DNA from 2 places in the Streptococcus sp. 10F2 genome. Region 2 is predicted to be linked to the other one. Evidence: predicted binding sites of a transcription regulator. Region 2 holds the regulator's gene; the other holds the start of a gene.
What was found. The regulator HrcA, encoded in region 2, represses chaperone genes, less so after heat shock. The targets are predictions, from matches to a motif close to TTAGCACTCNNNNNNNNNGAGTGCTAA.
Positions count from the first base shown of each region.

Region 1: groES (co-chaperone GroES) is a predicted target of HrcA. The motif match lies at 1,700-1,726, and genes of this name have one in related genera.

Region 1 is NZ_JBTGGE020000046.1:1,816-13,894, reverse strand. Features, by position in the region: partial or broken gene groL (chaperonin GroEL) at 1-1,388, opposite strand, end outside; gene groES (co-chaperone GroES) at 1,399-1,680, opposite strand; gene ACXM1Q_RS07490 (DUF202 domain-containing protein) at 1,810-2,106, opposite strand; gene ACXM1Q_RS07485 (PTS system mannose/fructose/sorbose family transporter subunit IID) at 2,121-2,951, opposite strand; gene ACXM1Q_RS07480 (PTS mannose/fructose/sorbose/N-acetylgalactosamine transporter subunit IIC) at 2,953-3,798, opposite strand; gene ACXM1Q_RS07475 (PTS system mannose/fructose/N-acetylgalactosamine-transporter subunit IIB) at 3,827-4,321, opposite strand; gene ACXM1Q_RS07470 (PTS sugar transporter subunit IIA) at 4,348-4,779, opposite strand; gene ACXM1Q_RS07465 (ABC transporter substrate-binding protein) at 5,050-6,342, opposite strand; gene ACXM1Q_RS07460 (response regulator transcription factor) at 6,339-7,022, opposite strand; gene ACXM1Q_RS07455 (sensor histidine kinase) at 7,015-8,328, opposite strand; gene ACXM1Q_RS07450 (substrate-binding domain-containing protein) at 8,328-9,287, opposite strand; gene ACXM1Q_RS07445 (single-stranded DNA-binding protein) at 9,806-10,201, opposite strand; gene ytpR (YtpR family tRNA-binding protein) at 10,266-10,892, opposite strand; gene ACXM1Q_RS07435 (thioredoxin family protein) at 10,910-11,227, opposite strand; gene ACXM1Q_RS07430 (DUF4651 domain-containing protein) at 11,224-11,517, opposite strand; gene pepA (glutamyl aminopeptidase) at 11,593-12,079, shown strand, end outside.
Region 2 is NZ_JBTGGE020000013.1:274-19,144, forward strand. Features, by position in the region: gene rpmH (50S ribosomal protein L34) at 42-176, shown strand; gene ACXM1Q_RS03975 (TatD family hydrolase) at 287-1,066, shown strand; gene rnmV (ribonuclease M5) at 1,063-1,635, shown strand; gene ACXM1Q_RS03985 (histidine phosphatase family protein) at 1,636-2,325, shown strand; gene hrcA (heat-inducible transcriptional repressor HrcA) at 2,511-3,545, shown strand; gene grpE (nucleotide exchange factor GrpE) at 3,557-4,063, shown strand; gene dnaK (molecular chaperone DnaK) at 4,129-5,946, shown strand; gene dnaJ (molecular chaperone DnaJ) at 6,345-7,475, shown strand; gene truA (tRNA pseudouridine(38-40) synthase TruA) at 7,785-8,558, shown strand; gene ACXM1Q_RS04015 (bifunctional hydroxymethylpyrimidine kinase/phosphomethylpyrimidine kinase) at 8,530-9,288, shown strand; gene ACXM1Q_RS04020 (ECF transporter S component) at 9,275-9,736, shown strand; gene ACXM1Q_RS04025 (TIGR01440 family protein) at 9,729-10,295, shown strand; gene tig (trigger factor) at 10,375-11,658, shown strand; gene rpoE (DNA-directed RNA polymerase subunit delta) at 11,967-12,542, shown strand; gene ACXM1Q_RS04040 (CTP synthase) at 12,680-14,287, shown strand; gene ACXM1Q_RS04045 (flavin reductase family protein) at 14,417-14,977, shown strand; gene ACXM1Q_RS04050 (PTS sugar transporter subunit IIC) at 15,373-16,431, shown strand; gene ACXM1Q_RS04055 (branched-chain amino acid aminotransferase) at 16,444-17,481, shown strand; tRNA gene ACXM1Q_RS04060 (tRNA-Leu) at 17,543-17,628, shown strand; gene ACXM1Q_RS04065 (class II fructose-bisphosphate aldolase) at 17,758-18,639, shown strand.

The DNA of each region.
Region 1 (12,079 bases), on a different contig from region 2:
ATAATAATCGAACCTTCGTAACCGGCGTTGAGAGCAATCTGACGAACAGGCTCTTCAAGGGCACGAAGGACAATATTACGTCCTGTCTCCTCATCTTCAGTTAATTCCAAAGCAGCTACTGCTGGAATTACATTCACCAAGGCTGTTCCACCACCAGCAACAATTCCTTCTTCAACTGCCGCACGAGTTGCATTCAAAGCATCTTCAATACGGAGTTTCATTTCTTTCAATTCCGTCTCTGTAGCAGCTCCAACCTTGATGACTGCAACACCACCTGCTAATTTAGCAAGACGTTCTTGAAGCTTTTCACGATCAAAGTCTGAGTTAGTAGTCTCAATTTGAGACTTAATAACACCAACACGATTACTAATCGCTGCTGGATCACCTGCACCTTCAACGATAGTTGTAGAATCTTTATCTACGACTACCTTAGCTGCCTGACCTAGAGCCTCAACAGTTGCATCTTTCAATTCTAAACCAAGATCATCGGTAATGACTGTAGCACCTGTTAAAATCGCAATGTCTTCTAACATAGCCTTCCGACGATCTCCAAAACCTGGTGCTTTGACAGCAACCACATTAAAGGTTCCACGAATTTTATTCAAAACAAGAGTTGGAAGAGCTTCTCCATCAACGTCATCCGCAATAATCAAAAGTGGACGATTTGTCTGTAAAATACTCTCTAGCAATGGAAGAATCTCTTGAATATTAGAAACTTTTTTATCTGTCACCAAGATAAATGGATTCTCCAATTCTGCGACCATCTTCTCATTGTCAGTCACCATATATTGAGACAGATAGCCACGATCGAATTGCATACCTTCTACTACTTCCAATTCCGTTTCCATTCCACGGGATTCTTCAATAGTAATAACACCGTCTTTTCCAACACGCTCCATAGCTTCAGAGATGTACTCCCCAACCTTCTCACTACGAGAAGAAACAGCAGCTACCTGTGCAATCGCTTCTTTATTGGACACAGGTACAGAAGTCTCCTTCAAAGCTGCAACAGCGGCAGCAGTGGCAGCTTCAATTCCACGACGGATTCCAATTGGGTTAGCACCTGCTGTCACGTTTTTAATCCCTTCACGAACAATCGCTTGTGTCAAAAGGGTTGCTGTCGTTGTCCCATCACCAGCAATATCATTCGTTTTTGAAGCAACTTCTGAAACCAACTTGGCACCCATGTTTTCAAATGGATCTTCCAATTCGATTTCTTTGGCGATAGTTACCCCATCATTGGTAATCAGTGGTGAACCAAAGGCTTTTTCCAAAACTACATTCCGTCCTTTAGGACCCAAAGTTACCTTCACCGTATCTGCCAACATATCTACACCGCGCACCATTGCGCTGCGAGCATCTGATGAAAATTGAATATCTTTTGCCATTTTTTACTCCTTACTCTACAATTGCTAGAATATCAGACTCACGAATGAGAAGAAAATCTTCATCCTCATCTTTAATAGAAATACCCGCATGAGCCTCAAAAAGGATTGTTTGCCCAGCCACAACCGCTGGTGCAATTAAATCACCATTCAATGACCGTAGCCCTTCACCAACAGCCACAACCGCTGCTGTTTTAGTAGCTGCCTGGCTATTTGATGCCAAGACAAAACCGGACACAGACTGCTCTTTCTCAATCACTTTCACAATAACTTTATCTGCTAAGGGTTTTAACATAGATTTTCCTCCAATATGTTTAGCACTCTTCAATTACGACTGCTAATTCTGTTTCTATTTTATCATTTAGTCAACAATAGTCAAGAAAAAAACTTCATCCAGCGGACAAAGTTTTTTTCGTGAATCCTATTAATCCATGCTCCTCAAAGAAAATAATTTACTCTCTAAATCTTGTATAACTTTTTGGAGATTCAGACGTCCTTTATAAATACCATAACCAAACAATAGCATCCCTGATATTCCTGCAATAATAACTAATATTCCCAATGCCAAAATCACTCTGTACTGATGAAAAAAATATACTAATATCAGACTCATGCTAGTAATCGTAAAGAAAAGACTGAACCATCTACCTAAATTATCAATCATACGTTTTTGGTATTCGATTTCCATCTCATACCCATAAATCAGTTCATCTTCAGTCATAGCTTCACTCTTTCTTAGTACTGTAGACCAGGATTAAAGAATCCAACTAGTACACCTATAAAGGCAACAACTACAAGCAATAACATAACTTTGATAGGAGATAAATTCTTCTTAGCCATCAACCACCAACACAGTACAATAAATATAGCTGTTAAAAGGCCCGGATATACACCATCTAATTGCTCTTGTAAAATCAAATACGGTTGACCTGCTTTATCATTTAATTGAAAGGCTGTTTTAACCGGTACCCAAGTCGCAGCGACGGCACCAATGACCATACCTCCAATGATAGAAACCGATCTCCGAATTGCTTGACCCTGAGGCCCTACCAAAAATTCAACAGCCTTATCTCCTAATTCATAGCCTTTGAAATAAGCCAATTTCATCCCGAAATAAGCCAATATATTCCATACAAGAATGTAGAAGATTGCACCTAGAGGAGAGCCTCCATTTGACAACCCAAGTGCAATTCCTAAAATAATTGGAATTAAAGTCCCAACGATCAATGAGTCACCGATACCAGCAACCGGCCCCATTAGTCCTGCTCTCAATCCATTAATAGTCTCATCATCAACACCATCTGCACCATTGGCACGCGCTTCTTCCAAGCCTGCTGTGATACCGACAATCAATGCACCTAATTGTGGTTCTGTATTAAAAAATGCTGTGTAAGTATGCATAGCTTTAGACTGATCTTCTTTTTTAGGATACAACTCTTCTACAATAGGTAACATAGAAGCTAGATAGCCAAATGTTTGCATATGCTCTTGGGAAAAACATGTTAAATTTCCATAATACCAATGATGAAACGATTTACCCAATGTCTTTTTACTTAATTTTACCATGCTAAATGTCCTCCTCATCGTCATCGTATATAGCAGAACTTGCATCTCCAACTCTTACATTTTTTGCCATCTGAATTTCATAGAACAAGACTGCAAAAATTAGTGAGATAACAGCACAGGAAACGAGATTCAATCCTAAAGACGCTGCTAATGTAAAACCAACAAAGAATGGGATAAAATCCGACAATTTTTCCACAATTTGTTTTAACAAGATTGCAATTCCAACACAAGGAAGTAAAGAGCCAACAGTGAAAAGAGTTTTCATTAGAAGACCATCTAATGGTAAAGCTGTTTTCAAAGCCGTAACAGCATCCGCTCCCAATTTACACATAATCAAGGTTGGTAAAAATGAAAAGACAAAGTGAGAAATCCATGGAAGTCCCCAATCAACTGCATATAACTTTCTAAACTCTCCATTTTCAACTGCTTTCCAACCAATATGTTGCCACAGTAGATTCATAGTAGCTGTACCATAAAACAATACTGTACCAACAGTTCCTACTAGAGTTCCCATCGATTTCGCCAAATTCGCTGCTTCAGCTGAATCAAAAGCTAACCCTTGTGAAGTAATAGCAACCATCGCTAATGGTATCCCAATATAGGAAACTGCACGAACATCAGCAGATACAGTTCCCCCAGGAGTTACTAAAGCAATATACACCAATTGCATGGCTACCCCACAAATAATCCCCAATTTAACATCTCCAAGAATAAGACCTGATACAAGTCCCCCTACGAGAGGTCGACCTAAAGTATAATTCCCGAAAGAGGTTCCTCCTAAACCTGGCATAGATGATAAACAGGCAAATAGACCTAATAAAGCTGCTTGAAACCAAGAAATTGTCATAACTATACCTCCTTGTTAGCACTTACTACTAAAAACCAAATTTTGATTTAAAATCATCCCAATAGCCAATCGAAACATCTGGCAATAATTGAAATTTCACACGATAACCCGCTGCTTGAATCGCCTCAAAAGCCTCCGCTTCTTCTTGTGTGATGGATTGATTATTCCCCAATTTGACTGCTGTAGGACGATCATTCGCAGGACCAACAATAATTTCTCGAACCTCATCAGGAACAAATCCTTGATCAACTAAAATCTCTTTCATATCAATCGGATTTTTAGTAATGAGGAAATAACGACTTTCTGATTCCCTTACTTTGTTGGATTTTTGTTTCCAGGCTTCCTTGTCCCATACAAATGTTTTTTTATCTGAAGCTGCCTTGTAAGCTTGTTTTAAAACAGCATTCCCTGCTGCTGCATTATTGACTGCAATCAAACCATCACAAGGATACTCTTTCGCCCACCGAGTCACCGTTTGACCGTGAATCATACGATCATCAATCCGTACAAATGTTATAGACATAATCTCCTCCTCTATTCTACAAACGCTCAAATATCTTCTTCTTCAGAAGCATCTGTTAACGGTTCAAATTCTTGAAGGGCAGAAGAAGCTTCAGAAAGAATAGACTGAGCTAGCTCTTTACCCTCAAGTAAATCTTTCATAACCAACCCTGTTAAACCCATTGTTAGATTTAATCCACCAAGAATCACCGAACTGTCCAATTTTCCAATATCACTTAACACACTACTGACAGTTGTCAATGGACTCCCACCTATGATATCTCCCAATACCAATACCGTATCCTCCATTGTCAATCCTTTTAATGAAGATGTAACACGCTCCTCAAACTGATCAATAGACTCACCGTCTTTTAAACCAAACACCAAAACCTGATCCATTTGATCCCCAGCAAACATACTCAAGGAGCTTTTCAATCCTTCTGCCAGGCCACCATGACTGACTAAGATGACATATCTCATGAATATACCTCCTTCATTTTTCATCCTCATTTTACATGAAAAGGAAGCGCTTTCGAACTGGCATTTGTCATTCCTATTCTATGACAAATGCTAAAAATTATATGACAATTGTCAACAAACAATGCCTCAATCAACTTAAAATCAAAAAAAGGCTCAGCAAAATGCCAGCCTCAAAAAATTTCCTTCAAAACTATACTAGACACAGTCCTTCATGTAATCTTCCTAGCCTAATTTTAACAACGACTAAAACAGATAAAATTCCACCTTTCCTTAATCTCTATACTCCAAATCTAATCCTCTTTGTACACTTGGTAAACGACTACCCAACTCACCCGTTTGAAGAATTTCAGCAATTAAATATTCCATACGTTCCATTTTACGAATGTCTAAATCTTGGCTAATATCCAAAACCGAATGCCGCATCATATAATCTATCTTTTGTGAACTAATGGAATCACTACCAAAGGCACTAGCTTCCAATAGCTCAACAGAACGATCACTCGTTACAACCGATACGATAGGTGATGTTCCCTGAGATTTCTCAAATAGTTCCTGTTGTGATTCCACATTTTGACAAAGTAATTCTATAAACTCCCAGGCCAGTTCCCTATGCTTGGTTTTGGAAGACATCGCTAGAAGTGATGTCCTTACCTGAGTAGCATCTATATCCAAAGAAACACCTGGCATAGGAATACAAGTCCATAGAAATTTGGAATATTTAGCGACATGATAAGGATAGGGTTTGTATGTTCTATATTGTGCTAAACTCATGGGATAAAAAGCCACCTTCCCTTCGTCAAAATCAGTTGAGCGAACCTTATAATTTTGATGTAATCCCTCTAATTTACTAATAAACGCCAAGGCTTTTTCCATTTCTGGAGTGTCAACCTCAAGCCCCCTATCTGTTTGAAGACGACCACCATAAGCTACCAAAGCTTGCTTCCAATCATAATCAGTTATTCCATACTGATCTATAATGCCATCACCATTCGTATCTTTAGTGACTTTTTGACAAATAGTCCATAAATCATCTAATGTCCATCCTGTGGATGGAATAGTGATTCCTTCCTTCTCTAATAAATCCTTATTAACACACATCATAATTGGATTACTCTCAATAGGTAACGCATAGCTTTTACCACGATACAATCCAGATTCATAAGCTACTGGATAATATTTTTTAGAAGAATTATCCCTAGAAAATCCGTCTAGTTGATGAAAAGCTCCAGCTTTCGCTAATTGCGAAAAACTATTCTCTGGAACAATAAATACATCTGGCTGTTCTCCTAATAGCATACGCTCTGCTAACCAGTCCTCATAATTCTCCTTAGGAATCCCACTTTCATATTGAATCCGGACAGCTGGATGCTGAGACTCAAACTTTTCAATTAATTCATCTAATACTCTATTCTCATAGCTATTTGGAACATCCCAACTACTACCTGCATAAATTCCCAAGCGTAAAATTTTTTCTTTTGGCATGAATAAATAAGTTGATCCAAGAACAATACCTAGAAACAAACTCCCCGTCATCAGTATTCGCCAACGTCTATTCCACCTCACTCCTTATTCTCCTTCAATAGGTTTCTTTGAGTAACTCCTGTTTGTACAGCCCAAATCGCCAGTTGAGTTCGATCCCTCATATTCAATTTCCCTAAAATAGTTGAGATATAATTTCGAACCGTTCCTTCTGATAAAAAGAGTTTTGCCGCAATTTCTTTATTGGACTCACCATAGCCAATCTGTTGAATAATTTTCCACTCTGTTGTTGTAATCTCTTGAGTCCACTCCTCATCCACTGATATTGCAAAATTAGACCGTGCCATTTGTGAAAAAAATTCAAATACTTTAGTTGCAATATTAGGATTAATCATCGCACCCCCGTTATTAACTGTGTGAATGGCTTGATAAAGTTCATCAGTCGATACACCTTTCAACAAATAACCTGAAGCACCATACTTCAGAGCAGAAAAAATAAAATCATCATCATCAAATGTTGTTAAGATAATTATTTTTACATTAGGGTAGCGTTCCTTAATCTCTTTTGTGCAAAGAACACCATCCATTACAGGCATACGGATATCCATCAAAATTAGATGAGGATGTAGTTGAGGAATTTTCTCAAGAACTTCCTTCCCATCTGCCACAGCCGCCACGACTTCAATATCTGCATAATTAGACAAAATAATTTGTAACGATTCTCGAATCAAAGCTTGATCATCTGCAATTAAAACTTTAATCATATTTCCTCCTCAATTTTGGAATTTCAATATGGGTATAAAAACCATTTCGATTTTCAAACCGAACACTCCCTCCTATAATGGCTATCCGCTCTTCTATTTGCTTCAAACCATAGCCATATTGAAGCTCCTCAAAGCCGACACCATCATCTTGAATCATCATGACATAATTTTCACATTCTAACAATTCGATCGCTATAGAACGAGCATGACCATGACGGACAGAATTTGTAAGCGTCTCTTGAATAATCCGAAATACAATATCCTCCTTGGCAATATCCAAATCAATCCTATCCCACTTATAGGTAAAATGTATTTCCAAATTTGAAATCGCCTCATACTCCTTTATAATTTTGAGCAAAGCTTCTTTTAAACTATTATTTTCAAGATCTCCGGGTCTCATTTTTTGAAGAGAAGCACGAACATCACGAATCCCATCTCGAACAACCATCGAGATATTTTCTAATTGTTGCTGTGCCCGATCCGTATCTATCCCTACTAATATTTTTACTGCATCAAGACCAGCAGAAATACCTGTTAAAGCATGCCCTAACGTGTCATGAATCTCCCGAGCAATGCGCTTTCTCTCCCTATCCTCAGCAATCTTTTCGGATAAGGCTAAATAACTATTTAAATCACGATTAGCTTGAGCTGCCAATCGTAACTCTTCTTCAATTTTATGCTTTTCCATCATCATTGATAAAATGTAAAACAATAAGGAGGTCATAAAAACAACCAAATTCAATGAAAAAAGAAAGTTCTTTCCAAATAGCAAAAAGACACGAGTTGGTTCTGGGCAGAAACGGATATAGGTATCGATAGACGGCAGCCGCACAAATAAAGAAAGAATATCATAATTCGTTAAAAGCAACATACCAAAACTCAACCCAATTAAAAGAAAGAGATACTTCCGATTTGTTAAAGCACTCAACTCTTTTGAACCATAGAAAATATCAGCAAATACCAATAAAAATAATCCATTGTAAGACATATAAAGAAGGAAAAAAATAAATAACATCAATACGATTTCAAAAATTGTTACTTTATCATAAATCGACAACTGTTCTAAATTCCTACTACGATAAGAAAAAATCAAAATCAAAGCTACATATAATATTACTGACATCCAAAAAGTAAAAACTGGTGAGTGAGGCATCGCTTCTAAACTATTTAATAGACGATAGGCATCTCCCCTTGAAATAACATAATTGGTAGCAAATAAATAGATAGAGGCATTATAAATAACAGCTACAAAGTTAATTACAACAAGAGCCATCCTACTATAAAAAATACTTTGACTCCGATTCATTACTGCCATCCTGTTATAACACGCTCGTGAATATTATCTCGGGTAATTAGTTGAACAGGGATAGAATATTCTAACGAATAGGAACAATCTGCTGAGAGCATTGTATTAATCACCTCTGTCACCTGCTGTCCCATTTGAATTGGAGACTGTGCTACTGATCCCTGAATATTATTATTTTCAGATAAGAAACCTTTGATATCAGGTGAACCATCTACACCATAAATCATAATATTCCTATTAATGCCGCTGTGTTCAATAGCTGCCAGAGCTCCGATCGCAACTTTATCATTCAATGCCATAATCACATCGATAGCAGCCTCCGTTTGAAAAATATCCATAACTTGTTCCATACTCTCCTCTGTTTGCCCCATCGTCTCTCGTTCTGACACTACTTGATAATTAACCTTCCCTTTTATGGTATCTGTAAATCCCCGAATCCTATCAATTGCAGATAGAGCATTTTGATGCTTTAAAATTAGAATATTCGCTCCAGACAATCTTCTCATCATATCTTTTGCAATTAGCACTCCAGCTTGATAGTTATCCGAAATAATCGTCGTATCAACTGAAATATCCTTCGCGACCGGTGCATCTACCACAATCGTCTTTATCCCAGCTTCTTTTGCTCTCTCCAAAGCCCCCGTCATTCTAGGACTATGACCTTTCACAGGATTCAACACGATAACATCTACCTGCTTCTTAATAAAAAAATCAATTTGCTGACTTTGCTTCTCCTCATCCAATTCAGCATCTCTCATATAAAATCGGATATCCTGTGAATAGGACCCCTGTTCAATTTCTGCATACAACGTTTTATAAAAATCATTATTCATAGTCATAAACGTAAGTCCTACACTTATTTGTTCACTCCCTACCGTCTCCCCTATTTCATATAAGCAAAAAATACCAACTATGGTAAGCAAAACAAATAGATATCTGAGATATTTCCAAGAAAACATAAATAAAACACCGCCTAAACAATATACTGAGTACTATTATTTTAGATTTTTATAACAATAATTATACACTAATTATAGGAACTCTACGGCTATGCTGAAAATCATTCATTCCCCGCAAACATAAAAGCAGATATGAAAAAGAGACTAGGTTCAAGGACCAGTCTCTAATTTTTAGCTAGTAAAAATTCTTTAACACAGTGGTTGTTTGAGTGTACAGCATAGCCTTTATAAAATAAACTACAATTGTTCACACCTCACACTCCTTTACTAGTCTTGATAGCCAGTTGTAAACTCAAGCTATGTTACCTATCATATCAAAACTACTAGATACTATTACGGCTTTTAACTAAAATGACCACAGGTCCCGTCATAGCTACCAACATTAAATCTTAAGTAGCCAATAGATCCAAAAGGTATACCTCCTTAAACAATACAACACTCACCACTTATCCAATTTACTTCCGCTCTTCAGCTTATCTCAATAATCCTTTCATCTTGAGAAATTACGTTAACCATCACTAAAACGGTAATTCTTCTCCTTCTTCACTGACCATCTCGAACCGTTCTTGTTTTCGGCGTTGTTCGCGCAAGAGTCTCTGCTCTTTAGTCTCTAATAGCTGAAAATCACTGCAAAGAACTTCGGATAGGTAGTGCATTTGACCATCCTTCTCGTATCGGCGTGTCCGCAATTCTCCTTCAACACCAATTAAACTGCCCTTGCATGCATAGCTAGTAATATACTCCGCTAGACGCCCCCAAGCCACAATTGAGATAAAATCAGACTCTCGCTCACCGGATTGATCACGGTATCGCCTTTTGACAGCTAATTTAGAACGAGTTACACTACGATTAGATGGGGTCTTCTGCAATTCAGGAGTCCCTGTTAAACGACCAATTAGAAAAATACGATTCATCTTTTTTCCTCCTACCTCCTTATTCGGAAGTAAAAAGAAAAAAGACGTCCCTTAGGATCGTCTTTTAAGCTTCCCAATGTTGAACAGGGTCAAAAGCTTGACCAACTAGCACACCTTCTGCTAACTCGATAATACCCCGTTTTTGTGGTGCATTTGGAAGAGCCAGTTCCCTTGGGCTACACATCATACCAAAACTCTCCACTCCCCGCAATTGTCCTGGGAAAATCAAATTACCTTTTGGCATCATCGCACCTGGTAAGGCAACAATGGTTTTCAAACCTACACGCGCATTCGGAGCACCTGCTACGATTTGAACAGTCTTATCGTGACCAATTGCAACCTGGCAAATATTGAGGTGATCACTATCTGGATGAGGTTCCATCTCCACAATTTCACCAACTACAAAACGAGGGCTATCAAAAGGAACCAAACGCTCCTCAAAACCTTCTGCAGCCAGCCAGTCATTCAAGAGCGCAAGATCTGCTTCCGACAGATCTACCTGCCCACTGCCCTCTAAATGTAAACGATCACTAACTTGGAAAAAATTCCAAGCTACAATTTCCTGATTGTCCGCTCGGCGAATACGTGCAATCGCTCCTTTTTTCTCCACTTCCACAGCCTGTCCCTGATCATCAGCGACAACCACCATCAGAACATCTCCAACACCTTGCGGATTATAAGTAAATAACATAAATTCCCTTTCTTATCTTAAGCTAACCCTGCCAGGAAAGCCAGAATCTCCTCTTTTGTTTTTCGTTCTCGACTGACGAAGCGCCCAAGCTCCTTCCCATTTTCCACAACCACTAAACTCGGAATCCCATAAACATCCCATAATTTTGCCAAATCTAAATAAGTATCTCGATCGATTTGGATAAAGGTAAAAGAAGGGTGAGCCACTTCGATACTTGGCATATGGGGCTGAATAAAATGACAATCCCCACACCAATCAGCGGTAAAATAGAAGACAAATTTGCCCTCTTGTTCCAAATAGGAGGCTATCTCCTCCAAAGACTGAGGCACAATCATATAACGACCTCCTCTATATCTAGCTGCTCTCCGACTAGCCAAAAACGGAAGTGACGCCCATCTTCCAAGAAGACACCACCTGCCAAACAATCCTGATCAGAATGATAAAGCTCCACATAGAGAGTCTCCACCCGCCCCATTTCCGAGAAAAAAGCACGAACGGTAGCTGTCATCTCCTCTTGACTCCGGACACGAGTCCGATCTTCCTGCAACTTATAGCCCGCATAGGCTAGACCTGCTAGACCAAGAAGGCCTAGCAGCCCTAAGACCGGCTGACTTTTTCTTTTCATACTCATAATCCTTATTTTATCACAAGTCTACTTGTGTTACAATTTTAGATAAGATTGAAAAAGGAGACGAACAGCATGCATCAACTATTTCAGGCTATCCAAGAAGTCACCCAACTCAAGGGCATCTCTGGCCACGAAGGCGCTATCCGTGCTTACCTACGCCGGGAACTGCAAGATTCCGTCGATCAAATCCAGACAGACGGATTAGGAGGTATTTTCGGACTTAAAAGCAGCCACTCCCAAGCTGCTCCACGGGTCTTAGTTGCAGCCCACATGGATGAAGTCGGATTTATGGTCAGTTCCATCAAAGCTGACGGTACCTTCCGTGCCGTCGAAATCGGTGGCTGGAATCCCCTCGTTGTAAGCGGACAACGCTATACCCTCATCACCCGCCAGGGGCAAGAAATCCCTGTAATCACAGCAGCCACTCCACCACACCTCATGCGTGGTCAAGGTAGCCAGCCTAGTCTCCCTGCCATTAGCGATATCATCTTTGACGGAGGCTTCACTGATAAAGCCGAGGCGGAAGCCTTCGGCATCCGACCTGGTGATACCATCGTTC
Region 2 (18,871 bases):
CCGGCTAAACGAATACAAAGAATCTAAGAGGAGGTATTCTCGTGAAACGTACTTATCAACCAAGTAAAATTCGTCGTCAACGTAAGCATGGTTTCCGTCACCGTATGTCTACTAAGAACGGTCGTCGTGTGCTTGCAGCGCGTCGTCGTAAGGGACGTAAAGTTCTTTCAGCTTAATGCGTTGGGAGCTTGCTAGAAACTCGAGTCTAGTGGGTTCTAAACTAATAAACATTGAAAAGAGGTAGTGATGGTATATCAGGCCTCTTTTTTCGTATAGAAGGGAAGCTATGAAAATTTTTGATACACATACTCACCTAAATTTAAAACAGTTTGCAGGCCGGCTGGAAGAGGAGCTTGAGTTGGCGCGTGAGTTGGGAGTAGTCTGGCACAATGTGGTGGGGTTTGACCGAGAATCGATTGAGGCGGCTTTGGCTTTGGCTGATCAAGAGTCTATTTACTTGACTCTGGGCTGGCATCCGACGGAAGCGGGGACCTATGATGATCAGGTGGAAGCCTATCTGCGTCAAGTTTTAGCTCACCCTAAAGTTGTAGCCTTGGGTGAGATTGGTTTGGATTATCATTGGATGACTGCTTCTAAAGAAGTGCAGGAGGACGTTTTCCGGCGGCAGCTTCGTTTGGCGAAGGAGTTAGATTTACCGGTGGTTATTCATACCCGGGATGCCTTGGAGGACACCTATGCCATTTTAGCGGATGAAGGGCTCCCTGCTCGTGGGGGGATTATGCATTCTTATTCTGGTTCTTTAGAGATGGCGGAAAAATTTATGAAATTAGGGATGTGGATCTCTTTCTCAGGTGTTGTCACTTTTAAAAAAGCGCTAGAGATTCAAGAGGCAGTGGCAAATCTGCCTTTAGATCGGATTTTACTTGAGACAGATGCTCCTTTCCTGGCACCGGTACCCTATCGAGGTAAGGAAAATCGGACGGCCTATACTCGTTATGTGGCTGAAAAGGTGGCAGATTTGCGGGGGATCAGTCTGGAAGAGTTAGTAGCAGCAACGTCTGCTAATGCTTGGCAGGTTTTTGGGCTGGATGGTGAGCAACTATGAAGCCTGTTATTGGCCCTGTTGTGGTGGTTGAGGGACGAGATGATACAGCCAATCTCAAGCGTTTTTTCCAGGTGGATACCTATGAAACCCGTGGTTCTGCACTATCACAAGAGGATATTGAGCGAATTGCCCGCTTGCAAGCGCAACGAGGGGTTATTGTTTTTACAGATCCCGATTATCATGGTGAGCGAATTCGTAAGATGATTAGTCAGGCTGTGCCGGCAGTGGGACAAGCTTTTCTTAAACGTGGTGAGGCAGTGCCCAAGTCGAAAACAGCAGGTCGCTCTTTAGGGGTGGAGCATGCCGATTTTGAAGCTTTGAAAGAAGCTTTGGATGGTGCCTTTACAGGGAGGTCGCCAGAGCAGCAGGATTTGATTTCTCAGGCGGATTTGATGAGTCTGGGCCTCTTGGCAGGGTCAGACAGTCGGAAGCGGCGGGAGTATGTCGGAGAAGTTTTGCGGATTGGTTATTCTAATGGCAAGCAGCTGCCTAAGCGTTTGGCAATGTTTGGGATTTCTTTGGAAATGTTGGAAAAAGCTTTAGAGGGTTTTGCAGAGGAGGAAGTGTAAATGGCAACAGATTTGTATATTGTGCGTCATGGTCGGACTATGTTTAACACCTTGCATCGGGCCCAGGGGTGGAGTGATACCCCTTTGACGAGTCAAGGGCAAGAAGGGATTCGAGAATTAGGTGTGGGTCTGCGTGAACGAGGAATTAGTTTTCATCGTGCTTTGTCTAGTGATTTAGGACGAACGATTATGACGATGGATATTTTGTTGACGGAGTTGGGGCTCAAAGGTGAAATTCCTTATACCTACGATGCCCGCATACGCGAATGGTCTTTTGGTTCCAATGACGGAGTCTATGATGACGAGCTGTTCTTCACCATCTTACCACGGATTGCAGGGGTCGATTCGCTGGAAGAGATGACTTATGAGGATATGGCGAATGCAATCTATGAAGCTGATACAGCTGATTGGGCGGAGACTTGGGAGCAGTTACGAGGACGGCTTTTAGCTGGGATTGAAGATTTGGCTAAAAAGATGGAGGCTGCAGGTGGTGGTAACGCCTTAGTGGTTTGTCATGGTATGAGTATTGGAACACTCTTGTATCTTTTGAATGGTCAGCGTTTTGTAGTGTTAGATAATGGCAGTGTGACACGTCTCCGCTATGAAAATGGTCAATTTCAGGTTCTAGAAGTGGGGGATTTGTCTTACCGTCAAGAGGGGCGAAGCTGGTTGGATCAAAATCAGTCTTAAGACCGATAGAGTTAAAAAAGCCTGTAAAATCAGGCTTTTTTGTGTGTCAGATAGCAAAATTAGCACTCTTTTTAGATGAGTGCTAATTTTTTAAGCAAAAGTTCTTGACAGGGAGAATCCATGCTGTATAATAGAATCATAAGTTAGCACTTGAAGTAATGGAGTGCTAATCTGATGGAGGGAGCATGGTTACCGAAAGACAAGAGACCATCCTAAGGATGATCATTGAACTTTTTACAGAGACCCATGAGCCAGTTGGTTCCAAACGTTTGCAAGAAGGAATTGCTTCTTCCAGTGCAACCATTCGGAACGATATGGCAGTCTTGGAAAAATTGGGATTATTAGAAAAGTCCCATACTTCCAGTGGTCGCAAGCCAAGTATTGCGGGTTATCAATATTATATTGAGAACTCGATGGCTTTGACGACTCTTCCTCCAGAGGAAGTCTTTCAAATTCTCAAAGCCTTTGATGATGATTTCTTCCAATTGAAGGATATTTTCCAAAGAGGGGCAGATCTTCTGTCAGAAATGACAGGATTAACCGCTTTTGTACTGGACGTTGAGCCCAGTCATCAAAGACTGACAGCATTTGATTTAGTCGTTCTAGGGTCTCACACAGCCTTGGTGGTCATGACCCTAGATGATTCCAGAATCCTGACCAAGGAGTTGGTGATTCCCCGGAATTTTCTGGTGGAACATCTATATCAGCTCAGGGACATGGTTCGGGATCGCTTGCTAAGAGAGTCAGTGCTTTCAATTCACTACAAGATTCGCACTGAGATTCCGCAAGTGGTTCAACGCTATTTCCTTTCGCCTGATAATGTTACCGCCTTAATCGAACATATCTTCTCGGAACTTTTCGCAGAAGAAGTAGTAACATCAGGACAGGAGCACCTACTGCAGGAAGTGGGGCTGGAAACTTATCGCTTTTTCACCAATGAACAACAGCTGGCTCTTGAGCTACGCGAAGGTTGGTCGGAGAATCAAGAGCAATTGATTCGGATTGCAGATTCTTCTAGCCAACTATTGGCAGATTTAAGTCTCATGAGTAAGCGGTTCTTAATCCCCTATCGAGGTTATGGACTTCTAAGTCTGGTGGGGCCGGTGAATAGCGACTATCAACGGTTACTTAGTCTGATTGAATCGGTCAGTCGCGTCATGACGATGAAGCTGACAGATTTCTACCGCTACCTCAGTAGCAATCATTATGAAGTGCATTAAGGAGGATTCTCGTGTCTGAAGAAATTAAAGAAGAACTTGAACAAGAAATTGAAGAAGTAACAGAAGAAACGGCTGAGCCATCTGAACTGGAACTGGCCCAAGCTAAAATTGAAGAACTAGAAAATAAACACCTGCGGGCTGTAGCCGAGATGCAAAACATCCAACGCCGCGGACAAGAAGAACGTCAATTGTTGCAAAAATATCGCAGCCAAGACCTAGGGAAAGCGATTCTACCTTCCCTTGACAACCTAGAACGCGCCTTGGCTGTTGAAGGATTGACAGACGATGTGAAAAAAGGTTTGGAAATGGTTCAAGAAAGTCTCATCCATGCCTTGAAAGAAGAAGGTATCGAAGAAATTGACGCCTCTGGCGACTTTGATCCCAACTTCCACATGGCTATTCAAACCCAACCAGCCGATGAAGACCACCCAGCGGATACAATCGCTCAAGTCTTCCAAAAAGGCTATAAATTGCATGACCGGATTTTACGTCCAGCAATGGTCGTTGTTTACGCATAAAAACGTGACCGAAATGTCATTAAACTAGTAACGATAGAGAAGAAAAAATAAAAGAGGTAATACATATGTCTAAAATTATTGGTATTGACTTAGGTACAACAAACTCAGCAGTAGCAGTTCTTGAAGGAACTGAGCCAAAAATCATCGCAAACCCAGAAGGAAACCGTACAACTCCATCTGTTGTTTCCTTCAAAAACGGTGAAATCATCGTTGGTGATGCCGCAAAACGCCAAGCGGTAACGAACCCTGATACAATCATTTCCATCAAATCTAAAATGGGAACTTCTGAAAAAGTTTCTGCTAACGGAAAAGACTACACTCCACAAGAAATCTCAGCTATGATCCTTCAATACTTGAAAGGTTATGCGGAAGAGTATCTTGGTGAAAAAGTAACCAAAGCGGTTATTACTGTACCAGCTTACTTTAACGATGCACAACGTCAAGCAACTAAAGATGCAGGTAAAATTGCAGGACTTGAAGTAGAGCGGATTGTCAATGAGCCAACTGCCGCTGCACTTGCATACGGTTTGGACAAAACAGATAAAGAAGAGAAAATTCTTGTCTTTGACCTTGGTGGAGGTACTTTCGACGTATCGATCCTTGAATTGGGTGACGGTGTTTTCGATGTATTGTCAACAGCTGGAGATAACAAACTTGGTGGTGATGATTTTGACCAGAAAATTATCGATTACATGGTTGCAGAATTCAAAAAAGAAAATGGCATTGATCTAGGACAAGATAAAATGGCCTTGCAACGCTTGAAAGATGCAGCTGAAAAAGCTAAGAAAGATCTTTCAGGTGTGACTTCTACTCAAATCAGCTTGCCATTTATCACAGCTGGAGAAGCAGGACCACTTCACTTGGAAATGACCTTGACTCGTGCTAAATTTGATGACTTGACACGTGACTTGGTAGAACGTACCAAAGAACCAGTTCGCCGTGCCCTTTCAGATGCAGGTCTATCCCTTTCTGAAATCGATGAAGTTATCCTTGTTGGTGGATCTACACGTATCCCTGCTGTTGTTGAAGCTGTTAAGGCTGAAACTGGTAAAGAGCCAAACAAATCTGTTAATCCTGACGAAGTTGTAGCTATGGGTGCTGCTATCCAAGGAGGTGTCATCTCTGGTGATGTGAAAGACGTTGTCCTTCTTGACGTAACTCCATTGTCTCTTGGTATCGAAACAATGGGTGGTGTCTTCACAACTTTGATTGAACGCAACACAACAATTCCAACTTCTAAATCACAAGTCTTCTCAACTGCAGCAGACAACCAACCAGCCGTAGATATCCATGTTCTTCAAGGTGAACGCCCAATGGCTGCGGATAACAAAACGCTTGGACGTTTCCAATTGACAGATATCCCTGCAGCACCTCGTGGTATTCCTCAAATCGAAGTAACATTCGACATCGATAAAAACGGTATCGTTTCTGTTAAGGCTAAAGACCTTGGTACTCAGAAAGAGCAAACCATCGTTATCCAGTCTAACTCAGGCTTGACGGACGAAGAAATCGATCGCATGATGAAAGACGCAGAAGCTAACGCAGAAGCAGACAAGAAACGGAAAGAAGAAGTTGACCTCCGCAATGAAGTTGATCAAGCTATTTTCGCAACTGAAAAGACCTTGAAAGACACAGAAGGCCAATTTGAAGCAGAGCGTGCGGAAGCACAAACTGCTTTGGACGAATTGAAAGCAGCACAAGAAGCTAACAATTTGGACGATATGAAAGCGAAATTGGAAGCTCTCAATGAAAAAGCTCAAGCCCTTGCAGTGAAATTGTATGAGCAAGCAGCTGCCGCTCAACAAGCCCAAGCAGGAGCTGAAGGTGCAACAGACGCAGCCCAAGGCGACGATGTTGTAGACGGAGAGTTTACAGAAAAATAAAAATGTCCAGTGGACATTTTTATCCCTCGCCAAAAAATACGGGAGCGAGGTAAGTCCAGTGGACATTTTTATCCCTCGCCAAAAAATACGGGAGCGAGGTAAGTCCAGTGGAGAAGATATCTCGAGTTCCTCTTGATATCTTTATCCCTCGTCTAAAAATAGAGGAGCGAGGCTTGAATGACTGAAACAGAGGTGGCTTGCCCAACCTCTGTTTTTGGGTAAATAGGAATTGTCTATTATATGCGAGATGATTCCATTATTCTGAAAGAAAGGAAAGTGTTCAGAAATGAACACGGGCTACGGACAGTGCCCGAAAGTTAGTTTTTCCTAGGGCGATTGCGTTCTTTGTGAAAACTCCTGTTTTGGCTGTGTCCGTTTAAGGCCCTTTGTATCTGACTATGAATAATACAGAATTTTATGAGCGTCTGGGGGTCTCTAAGTCTGCTTCTCAGGATGAGATCAAGAAGGCTTATCGGAAGTTATCCAAGAAGTACCACCCAGATATTAATAAAGAAGCTGGAGCAGAACAGAAGTATAAGGACATCCAAGAAGCTTATGAGACTCTAGGGGATGAGCAAAAGCGGGCTTCTTATGACCAGTTTGGAGCAGCTGGGGCTAATGGCGGTTTTGGTGGCGGCCAAGGCTTCTCTGGTTTTGATGGTGCTGGTTTCGGTGGCTTTGAAGATATCTTTTCAAGTTTCTTTGGTGGCGGTATGAGTGGCGGTGGTCGTAATCCTAATGCGCCACGTAAAGGGGATGACTTGCAATACCGTGTGAATCTGACCTTTGAGGAAGCTGTTTTTGGAGCAACCAAGGAAATTAAGTACAATCGTGAGTCTTCCTGTCACACTTGTGATGGATCGGGTGCTAAACCAGGAACAAGTCCTGTTAAATGTAGCCGCTGTGGGGGAGCCGGTGTAATCAATGTGGATACTCAAACTCCACTTGGAATGATGCGTCGTCAAGTAACCTGTGATGTCTGTCATGGAAGTGGACAAGAGATTAAGGATCCATGTAATACCTGTCATGGATCTGGACGTGAAAATCAAGCTCACACAGTCGAGGTTCGTGTGCCGGCTGGTGTTGAAACAGATCAGCAAATTCGTCTATCTGGCCAAGGTGAAGCAGGTTATAACGGTGGTCCACATGGAGATCTCTTCGTAGTTATCCACGTCGCAGCTTCTGACAAATTTGAACGCGACGGAACAACCATCCATTACCGCCTACATCTCAATTTTGTCCAAGCAGCCTTGGGAGATACAGTGGATGTCCCAACTGTTCACGGAGATGTTGAATTAACGATCCCAGAAGGAACCCAAGCTGGCAAACGCTTCCGTCTCCGAGGTAAAGGTGCTCCAAGCCTCCGCGGTGGAGCCCAAGGTGATCAATATGTCACCATCATCGTTGATACTCCAACCGACCTTAACGATGAACAACGGAAAGCCCTCATGGATTTTGCCAATGCAGGCGACCTTAAAGTGAAACCGAAGAAAAAGAACTTCTTTGAAAAAATGTTTGATGCAGACTAGATTCCTTCAAAGAAGGAATCTAGTCTGCAAGGAGCCATAAAAAAGGTCTGTTGTGCCCTTTTTTATAGCGACAAAAATAGCGAACGTAGTTCGCAACTTCTAAGATTCCTTCTTAGAACTAAACTAGTCTGTAAGGAGCCCCTGAAAAGGGGCGAACGTAGTTCGCAACTGCCTTGATAAGCCTGTGATGTCTGTACTTGCTTTGGCAAGTACAGACATCACTAGGAATTTAGACCGGGATTATCCTGGTCTTTTTCCTTTTCTGCTCTTTTTCTTGTTCTGTCAAGGCTTTCCTGTTAAAATAGGGACATGGAAAAATACAGATACAAGGCTGTGATTGCTTATGATGGCAAGGATTTTGCTGGTTTCCAGCGTCAGCCTCAGGCACGGACGGTGCAGGAGGAGTTGGAAAAGACCTTGACGCGGTTGGCCAGTGGTCAGGAAATTCAGGTTCATGGGGCGGGGCGGACGGATTCCGGCGTTCATGCTTTTGGGCAAGTGGTGCATTTTGATTTACCGGGGAAACGGGATGTGGAAAAATTGCGTTTTGCCTTGGATACACAGAGTGCAGAGGATATTGCTGTGCGGTCGGTGGAGTTGGTGCCAGACGATTTTCATGCGCGCTATTGGCCTCATCATAAAACCTATGAATTCTTGGTAGACTATGGTCGGCCTAAGAATCCGCTCCTGCGCTATCAAGCGACACCTTTCCCTTATCCGTTGGACTTCGAAAAAATGAGTCAAGCTCTGCAATTTTTTTTAGGGACACATGATTTTACGGGTTTTACGGCATCAGGGACGTCTGTTGAAAATAAGGTTCGAACGATTACCGCTGTGAATTTAGAAGTGGATGAAGCACAGCACTTGCTTCGCTTGACCTTTTCCGGGAACGGTTTTCTCTATAAGCAGATTCGGAATATGGTTGGCACCTTGCTTAAGATTGGCAATGGTCGTATGCCAGTAGAGCAGATTCCTTTGATTCTAGAGAAGCAGGATCGCCAGCTGGCTGGCCCAACCGCAGCCCCTCAGGGCCTCTATCTCAAGGAGATTTTATATGACCAAGATCTTAACCATAGCCGGTAGTGATATCTTTTCAGGTGGTGGCTTGCAAGCTGATTTAGCGACCATTACTCAGATTGGTGCGAAGGGCTTTGTAGCCGTGACTTGCGTGACGGCGTTAGTAGCAGATGAATTCCAAGTTCAGCCGCTAACTCCTCTCCAGTTGGAACAGCAACTAATGAGTCTTGTGGATGTACCTTTTGCGGCCATCAAAATTGGTCTTTTACCAAGTCCAGAGCATGCTTATGTGGTCTATCATTGGCTTAAAGGGAGACAGCGGGTGCCGATTGTTTTTGATCCTGTTTTGGTTTTAAAAGAAAATAAGGATCAAGTTTTGGGACAGTGGGCTAAGGTGTTTCAAAAAATAGCGGCCCTAAGCCAAATCATGACTCCCAATCTTCGAGAAGCCGAGTTGCTTTTGGGACGTGATTTGCGTGATCAGGCTGACCTACAAGCAGGGGCTGAGGAATTATCTCGTCAATTCGGGACAGCGGTTTATCTCAAAGGGGGATCCCGATTACCGGGACCTGTAGCGCTTGATTTTGTCTGGACCGGCCAGTCAGGCTTTTATCTCGAAACGCCTCAAGAGCAAGGAACGATTAACGGTAGTGGCTGTGTATTGGCTTCGAGTCTGACCACCTACCTGGGACAGGGGCAGGATGTGGTCAATGCCAGTCATCTAGCCAAGCAGTTTGTGACAGCAGCCATAGAGGCTGCAGATGAATGGGGGGTTAGTCCGTATGCAATCAAATAATATAAAGTACTGGAGTCAGACAGCTGTTTTTATAGCAGCAACCGTTGTATTGGGCTACATTAAGTTGCCCACTGCCACAGGTTTTGTCTCTTTGTTAGATGTGGGAGTTTATACGGCAGCCTTTTATTTGGGCGGTCGTCAAGGGGCTTTAGTTGGCGGTTTGGGAGGATTTCTCTTGGATCTTTTGCTGGGCTATCCTCAGTGGAGCTTGTTTAGTCTCTTGGCTCATGGAGGTCAGGGACGTTTGGCACAAGGCGTTCTTCCTTCACGCTGGCTATCTGGTTTGGTTTCAAGTTTATTTATGGTAGCTATTTATGCAGGAGCCTCTAGTTTAATGTACGGAGTAGCCGCAGCTATTCCAGAAATCCTTCCGAACTTTATCCAGAGTTTCTTAGGTTTTCTACTAGCTCAAGTCTTGGTTCAGCTTTTAAGGAGGAGACATGTCTGATTTAGAGGAACTAAAAATTGATGTTGTAGCTCTAGCGAAGGAGTTGATTGAACGCGCTCAGGCATCTGCGGATTCAGTATTTGTACTAGGGCTATCAACCAGTGAAGTAGTTGGTGGTTTTATTGGTCGTAATTCTAGTCTGGAGGTTGGGCAGGCCTTGGTTTCAGCTCTCTATCATTTTCTGAAAGAGCAGGGGATTTTTCTAGCCGTTCAGGGCTGTGAGCATATCAATCGAGCTTTAGTAGTGGAACGTTCTTTGGCACAAGCTCGAGGTTGGGAGATTGTTCAAGTCATTCCGACTCCGCATGCTGGTGGTAGTGGACAAGTGGCAGCGATGCAAGTTCTGGAGGACCCAGTGGTTGTGGAATTTGTTACCGCTGATCTAGGGATGGACATTGGTGATACAGCGATTGGCATGCATGTCAAACATGTCCAAGTACCTGTTCGTCTAGCGAAACGTGAATTGGGAGGAGCTCATGTGACTGCTTTAGCCAGCCGTCCCAAACTGATTGGAGGAGCTCGGGCAGAATATGCCCCAGACCCTATTCGGAAATTTTAGAAAGCCCTCTAAAATCATTGAAGTTGCTGACGACTTGTGATAAAATGATACAGATTAAAGATTTTAAGGAGTAGACAGCATGTCTGTGAAATTTGAAAACAAAGAAACAAACCGTGGATTGCTTACATTCACAATCGCTCAAGATGTGATTAAGCCTGAGTTGGATCGTACATTTAACCGTGTGAAAGGTTCTTTGAATGTTCCAGGTTTCCGTAAAGGTCACCTTCCACGTGCGGTTTTCAACCAACGTTTTGGTGAAGAATCTCTTTACCAAGATACCTTGAATGCTCTTTTGCCAGCAGCTTATGAAGCAGCTGTTAAGGAAGCAGGAGTTGAGGTTGTTGCACAACCTGAATTTGATATTGTTTCAATGGAAAAAGGTCAAGATTGGACAATTTCTGCATCTGTTGTGACAAAACCAGAAGTAAAATTGGGTGATTATAAAAACCTAGAAGTATCTGTGACTGTCGATAAAGAAGTATCAGTAGAAGAAGTAGATGCACGTATCGAGCGCGAGCGCAACAACTTGGCAGAATTGGTTATCAAAGAAGATGCAGCTGTTGAAGGAGATACAGTAGTTATCGACTTTGTAGGTTCTGTTGACGGTGTTGAGTTTGACGGTGGTAAAGGTGAAAACTACCCACTTGAACTTGGTAGTGGATCTTTCATCCCAGGTTTTGAAGAGCAATTGGTTGGTGCAAAACCAGGTGAAACTGTGACCGTTGAAGTTACTTTCCCAGAAGATTATCAAGCGGCAGATTTGGCAGGTAAAGCTGCTAAATTTGAAACAACTGTTCATGAAGTAAAAGGTAAAGAAGTACCTGCACTTGATGATGAACTTGCAAAAGACATTGATGAAGAAGTTGAAACTCTTGCTGAATTGAAAGAAAAATACAGCAAAGAGATGGCAGCAGCCAAAGAAGAAGCTTACCAAGAAGCTGTTGAAACAGCAGCTATTGAAAAAGCTGTAGACAATGCTGAAATTGTAGACCTTCCATCAGAAATGGTTCATGAAGAAGTCCATCGTTCTGTGAATGAATTCCTTGGAAATATGCAACGTCAAGGTATTTCACCAGAAATGTACTTCCAAATCACTGGTACAACTCAAGACGACTTGCATAAGCAATACGAAGCTGAAGCAGAAAGCCGTACAAAAACAAACCTTGTAATCGAAGCTATTGCGAAAGCAGAAGGATTCGATGCAAGTGACGATGAAATCAATCAAGAAATCGAAGACTTGGCAGCAGCTTACAATATGGAAGTAGAGCAAGTGCGTAGCCTCCTTTCAGCAGATATGTTGAAACATGATATTACTGTTAAAAAAGCAGTTGAATTGATTACTTCAACAGCTACAGTAAAATAAGGAGTGGCCTAACTCTAAATTTTCAAAAATTTAGACAGTAGTCTTTTGCTCTGAAGGTAGCTTGAGAGCTATTCGAGTGGTATCATGAACGAAACATGGTTCATGTCAACGTTGATGAGGTGTTCTTCGGAGCCAGTTGGCGAACGAAGACACCAATCAGCTACTGCTAAGGTTAATGAATAAAGAGGATTGGAATTTCTATTCCACATCCTGAAAAGGGACTGGCCAGGTGTCCAGCCTCTTTTCTTTTTTGACGAATCCTTAAAAATAGCGTACAATAAAGAGAATGACAAAAAAGGAGAACGACTTTGGAATTAGAAGTATTTGCTGGACAGGAAAAAAGTGAACTTTCCATGATCGAAGTGGCACGTGCCATTTTAGAAGGTCGTGGACGGGATCACGAAATGTACTTTAGTGATCTAGTCAATGAAATTCAAGAGTATTTGGAGAAAAGCAATAGCGAGATTCGCGAAGCTCTTCCTCTTTTTTACACAGAATTAAACGTCGATGGTAGCTTTATCTCTCTCGGTGAAAACAAATGGGGTCTCCGTTCTTGGTACGCTGTGGATGAAGTTGATGAGGAAATCATCGCCTTGGAAGAAAATGACGATGAGGAAGCACCTAAAAAACGCAAGAAGAAACGCGTTAATGCCTTTATCGCTAGTGATAGCGATACCATCGATTACAGCGATGATGATCCAGAAGATGAAGATAACTACGCTGAAGATGAGGATTCTATGAGCTATGATGACGAGAATCCAGATGATGAGAAGAATGAAGCGGAAGCTTATGACGCTGAAATCAACGAAATAGCTCCAGAAGAGTTAGCTGAGGATGTTGAGGTCGGTGAAGCAGACGATGAGGATGATGACGTGGAGGACTAATCCTCTCTTTCCGTTTGGATTTTTTTCAAGCACCATGCGCCCTCATTCTCTTCGAATTGGGAAGAACTGATCTCGTATGAGTGAGCGAGGGGAGTGAATGATTGGAATCACTCCCTGTTTTAATTGAAGGAGTAATCATGACAACAAAGTATATTTTTGTAACAGGTGGTGTAGTCAGCTCAATCGGAAAAGGGATTGTAGCAGCTAGCTTGGGCCGTCTTTTGAAGAATCGTGGGCTTAAAGTAACCATTCAGAAATTTGACCCGTATATCAATATTGATCCAGGTACAATGAGTCCTTATCAACACGGTGAAGTGTTTGTGACGGATGATGGTGCAGAAACAGACTTGGATTTGGGACACTATGAACGTTTTATCGATATTAACTTGAATAAATATTCCAATGTCACGACTGGTAAAATTTACAGTGAAGTTCTTCGGAAGGAGCGTCGTGGTGAGTATTTGGGTGCAACTGTTCAAGTTATCCCGCATATCACAGATGCCTTGAAAGAAAAAATTAAACGTGCTGCTTTGACCACGGATTCTGATGTCATTATCACAGAGGTCGGTGGAACAGTTGGAGACATTGAGAGTTTGCCTTTCCTTGAGGCCCTTCGTCAAATGAAAGCAGACGTTGGCTCAGATAATGTAATGTATATTCATACAACCCTTCTTCCTTATTTGAAAGCTGCAGGGGAAATGAAAACTAAACCAACCCAGCATTCGGTTAAAGAATTGCGTGGTTTAGGGATTCAGCCAAATATGCTGGTTATCCGTACAGAAGAACCAGTTAGTCAAGGAATTAAGAATAAGCTGGCTCAATTCTGTGATGTACAGCCAGAAGCTGTTATTGAATCCTTGGATGTGGAGCATCTGTACCAAATTCCGCTCAATCTTCAAGCTCAAAACATGGATCAGATTGTCTGTGACCATTTGAAGATTGATGCGCCAGCAGCAGATATGACAGAATGGTCTGCCATGGTTGATAAGGTTATGAACTTGAAGAAACAAGTCAACATTGCCCTTGTTGGGAAATATGTTGAACTTCAAGATGCCTATATCTCTGTTGTAGAGGCCTTGAAGCATGCTGGTTATTCAAATGATGCAGAAGTGAAAATTGACTGGATCAACGCGAACGATGTGACCGCAGAAAATGTTGAAGAACTACTATCCGCAGCAGACGGAATTATTGTTCCTGGAGGTTTTGGTCAGCGTGGTACGGAAGGGAAGATTCAGACGATTCGCTATGCGCGTGAGCATGACGTACCAATGCTTGGTGTCTGCTTGGGTATGCAGTTGACTTGTGTGGAATATGCTCGTCACGTTTTGAACATGTCTGATGCCAACTCTGCAGAATTGAATCCAGAAACTAAATATCCAGTTATCGATTTGATGCGTGATCAGGTGGATGTTGAAGACATGGGAGGAACTCTTCGTCTTGGTCTTTATCCAGCTAAACTGAAACCAGGTAGTCGCGCCGCTGCAGCTTATGACAATCAAGAAGTGGTACAACGCCGTCATCGTCATCGCTATGAGTTTAACAATACCTATCGTAAAGAATTTGAAGATGCAGGTTTTGTCTTTTCGGGTGTGTCACCCGACAACCGTCTAGCTGAGATCGTTGAATTGGCAGATAAAAAATTCTTTGTTGCCTGCCAGTACCATCCTGAACTCTCTAGCCGTCCGAATCGTCCAGATGGGCTCTACCGAGCTTTTGTGACTGCGGCTGTGGAGAACGCAAAATAATACAAGACAAAAATCAAATTGAACCAAGACTACGACTTTCTTTCTGAGGTTCATTGTTGATTATTAGCGAGTACAACATGTAAAAGGGCTGGTTGCTTTGTCAACTAGTCCTTTCAGATTGGAGAAAATATGATTCGGGAAGTATCTTTAGAAAAAGCCCATCGGATTCTTGCCTTATCGTCTGTGACCTTTGTATCCAGTGCCACCGAAGAGGATAAAAATATTATGCCTGCTGGTTGGGTGGGGACAGTTGCTACGGATATTCTTAGTTTGGTTATGGATTCTGGGAATTATACACGGCGGATCATGGAGAAAAGTGGCTATTTTATTTTACAAATTCCACGTGCAGCTCAAGCCGATTTAATCATTGAGCTGGCTAAAAGCCGCCATGTCCATGAGGATAAATTAGAGAAATTGTCTTTCTTTGATCCAAGTGGTCAGGGATACCCTTTACTGGAAGATTGCTTGGCTTGGATTGTCTGTGAAATTATTCCTGAGGTACGCAATCAGACCGTTTACGATCTCTTTTTGGGACGTATTGTAGCTGCTTGGGCGGATGATTCTGTGTTTTATGATGGACGTTGGCAACTAGACCATGTGGAACCGGAGAATCGTCCAGTTCACTATGTATCTGGTGGCCAGTTCTATCAAACCGGTAGTGGTTTTCAATTAGCAGACCCTTTTAAGTAGGGGGAAATAAGTAAGGAGGCTGGGCTTAAGGACCAGCCTCTTATTTTTAGTTAGAGAAGATTCTTTGACTCAGTGCTTGCTTGAGTATCCATTGTAGAGTTTGCGAAGCGGATTACAATCGTTTGTATTGTCCGTTTCTAATTTACTCCAATCAACAGGGTATGGGAAAGACATTTTTAGCTTATAGTTTGCAATATGAACTGGTAACGAACAAGATGGTGTAAAAGAGTTCATTCTCACTTCCTTTTTTCCAGTTAAGTTAGGCTGATTTTGCACGATTCTTTTTTCCTTGCAATTTTTCAAAAAAATTCTCAAAAAGCTCTTGCTAATTTTCTGAAAATTATGTAGAATAGACAAAAATATTCAGAATTCTCTGAAATGTGTAGGAGGTCTTTATGACAGAATCGAAACAACCTATGACTGGCTGGGCATTTATCAATGCTGTATTAACGGGAGCAGCCTTGTCTGTTATCGTGGCCCTCATTCCTAATGCAGTTCTTAGTGAGATTTTTAAATATCTGATTAGTAATGGTTGGACAGGCCTCCAAACACTGGCGGATGCTGCGAGGGTTTTCCAATATGGACTTCCCTTAATGGCAGGTGTTTTAATTGCTTTACAATTTCAGTTGAATCCAATGCAGTCTGTTACAGTGGGTGGGGCAGCCTTTCTCGGATCAGGGGCTTGGAAAATTGTTCCGGTTGATGGTGTTCCGACTACGCAATTGGTTAGCGTTGGAGTTATGTTGAATACGATGATTACAGCCGCTATTGCCGTTTGGTTGATCCAACTTCTTGGAGATCGGTTAGGCTCCATGAGCTTGATTTTGTTGCCAATTCTTGTTGGTCTTGGAGCTGGCTACCTTGGCTTGCTAACCCTTCCCTATGTTAGTGCTGGTACACAAGCAATTGGTGATGTGATCAACAGCTTTACAGAACTTGCCCCATTGTCGATGAGTATCCTCATCGGTATGTGTTTCGCACTTTTTATCGTTTCACCGCTTTCTACGGTTGCTCTTTCCATCACAATTGGTTTGGAAGGAGTTGCAGCGGGAGCCTCTGCTATGGGAGTTGCGGCTACAACAGCTGTTTTGGTCATGGCTTCTCTGAAAGTTAACCGACCAGGTGTGACCTTGGCGATTGCCTTGGGGTCTATGAAGATGATGATGCCCAACTTTTTCCGTCGGCCTATTATGGGCTTAGCCTTTTTGGCAAATGCAGCGGTATGTGCGATTCCGGTAGCTCTTTTCAATGTTTCTGGAACAGCTGCTTCAGGTGGGTTTGGTCTGGTTGGCTTGGTTGGGCCGATGGCTTCACTTCCAGGTCTTGGTCTTCCTATGATGCTCTTTGTTTGGATTGTGATTCCGTTTACGAGTGCTTTCGTGATTGACTGGTTGTTGAACAAAACATTAACAGCTTATACACCAGAAATGTATTATTTCGACGTGAATCGTTAGAAGGAGAGAAGAATGAATAAAGTAACACCCGAAACAATGGATTGGAATAACCTTGGTTTTAACTATATCGATACGGGCAAACGCTATCGCTCTTATTATAAGGATGGAGCCTGGTCTGAAGGTGGTATCGAGACGGAAAAAATGGTGACGATTAGTGAAGCATCGAATGTATTACATTATGGTCAAACTTGTTTTGAAGGCTTAAAAGCGTATCGCACCAAAGAAGGGGATATCCAGCTCTTTCGTCCCGATGAAAATGCGAAGCGAATGAGACGGTCTGCAGAAAAATTACTAATGCCTGCTTTTCCAGAGGATAAATTTGTAGAGGCGGTTCATGAGGTGGTTGCTGCGAATGCGGACTGGGTTCCACCATACGGAACAGGTGCTTCACTCTATATTCGTCCTGTTATGTTCGGAATTGGGGATGCTATCGGAGTTGTTCCGGCTAGTGAATATATCTTCTCTATTTTTGTAATGCCTGTAGGTCCTTACTTTAAGGGGGGGGTGCAGCCGGGGAACTTTGTGATTAGTGATTATGACCGAGCTGCGCCAAGAGGCACAGGATCTCAAAAAGTTGCTGGGAACTATGCAGCCAGTCTCCAGCCAGGAATGTTGGCTAAAAAAGCAGGCTATGCAGATGCAATCTATCTGGATCCTGAAACTCATACTAAAATTGAGGAGGTTGGAGCAGCGAATTTCTTTGGAATTACAGCTGATAATCACTTGGTGACGCCACAGTCTCCATCCATTCTTCCATCTATTACCAAATACTCCATCCTTTACCTAGCGGAGCACCGTTTCGGAATGACAGTAGAAGAAGGAGATGTTTATGTTGATCAGTTAGATCGCTTTGTGGAAGCGGGTGCTTGTGGTACGGCTGCAGTTATTACCCCTATCGGAAGTATTACCGCTGGAGAAACAGTTTATCGTTTTACGGAGGGAGATCAAGCCGGGCCAAAAATCAAAGCTCTCTATGATGAATTAGTAGGAATTCAATACGGAGATCGACCAGCTCCAGAAGGTTGGGTCAAAAAAGTGAAAATTTCGTAACTTTTTTTCAAAAAACAATTGACAAGCTATCCCATGACTGGTATACTAATTAAGTATTCAAGCGGGGATGGCGGAATTGGCAGACGCGCAGGACTAAGGATCCTGTGACCGCTTTAGGTCGTGAGGGTTCAAGTCCCTCTCTCCGCAAAGTAGCTAACCGAAAGGTTAGCTTTTTTTCATAGCAAAATGCGAATAGGGCTAGAATTTTGCTAATAAACGTGATAAAATAAACAATGTATTGGGGGTTCCCCAAAAAAATTAGAGGAGGCCGTTTACATGGCAATCGTTTCAGCAGAAAAATTTGTTCAAGCAGCTCGCGATAATGGTTACGCAGTTGGTGGTTTTAATACAAACAACCTTGAGTGGACTCAAGCTATCTTGCGTGCAGCGGAAGCAAAACAAGCTCCAGTATTGATTCAAACATCAATGGGAGCAGCAAAATATATGGGTGGTTACAAATTGGCTAAAAACATGATTGAAAATCTTGTTGAGTCAATGGGAATTACTGTTCCAGTGGCAATCCACCTTGACCACGGTCACTACGAAGACGTTCTTGAATGTATCGAAGTTGGTTACACTTCAGTAATGTTTGATGGTTCACACCTTCCAATCGAAGAAAACCTTGAAAAAGCTCGTGAAGTTGTTAAATTGGCTCACGCTAAAGGAATCTCTGTAGAAGCAGAAGTTGGAACTATCGGTGGTGAAGAAGATGGTATCATCGGTAAAGGTGAATTGGCACCAATCGAAGATGCGAAAGCTATGGTTGAAACTGGTATCGACTTCTTGGCAGCTGGTATCGGTAATATCCACGGTCCATATCCAGAAAACTGGGAAGGTCTTGCATTGGATCACTTAGAAAAATTGGCAGAAGCTGTACCAGGTTTCCCAATCGTTCTTCATGGTGGTTCAGGTATTCCTGATGATCAAGTTGTTGCAGCTATCAAACTTGGTGTTGCAAAAATCAACGTGAACACTGAATCACAAATCGCCTTCTCAAACGCTACTCGTGAATTTGCACGTAACTACGATGCAAACGAAGCTGAGTACGACAAGAAAAAACTCTTCGACCCACGTAAATTCTTGGCAGACGGTATCAAAGCTGTCCAAGGTGCAGTTGAAGAACGTATCGACGTATTCGGTTCAGCTAACAAAGCTTAATCGAATCGTTAAGAGACCTTCCCACGGGAGGGTCTTTTCTTTTTATTCGAAAAAAGAAAAGGATAAAATTTTTAAATTTGTAATCTTTGCCGTTTACAAATTTTATAAGATGATGAAAAGAGGTTAGGTGAAAGGTCTTCTAAATAGAAAACAGCTTAGAATTACGTCATTAGAAACGTTGATTCTAAGCTGTTTTTATCTATTCAAACTTCAAGCGAAGCCAGAAATTGTT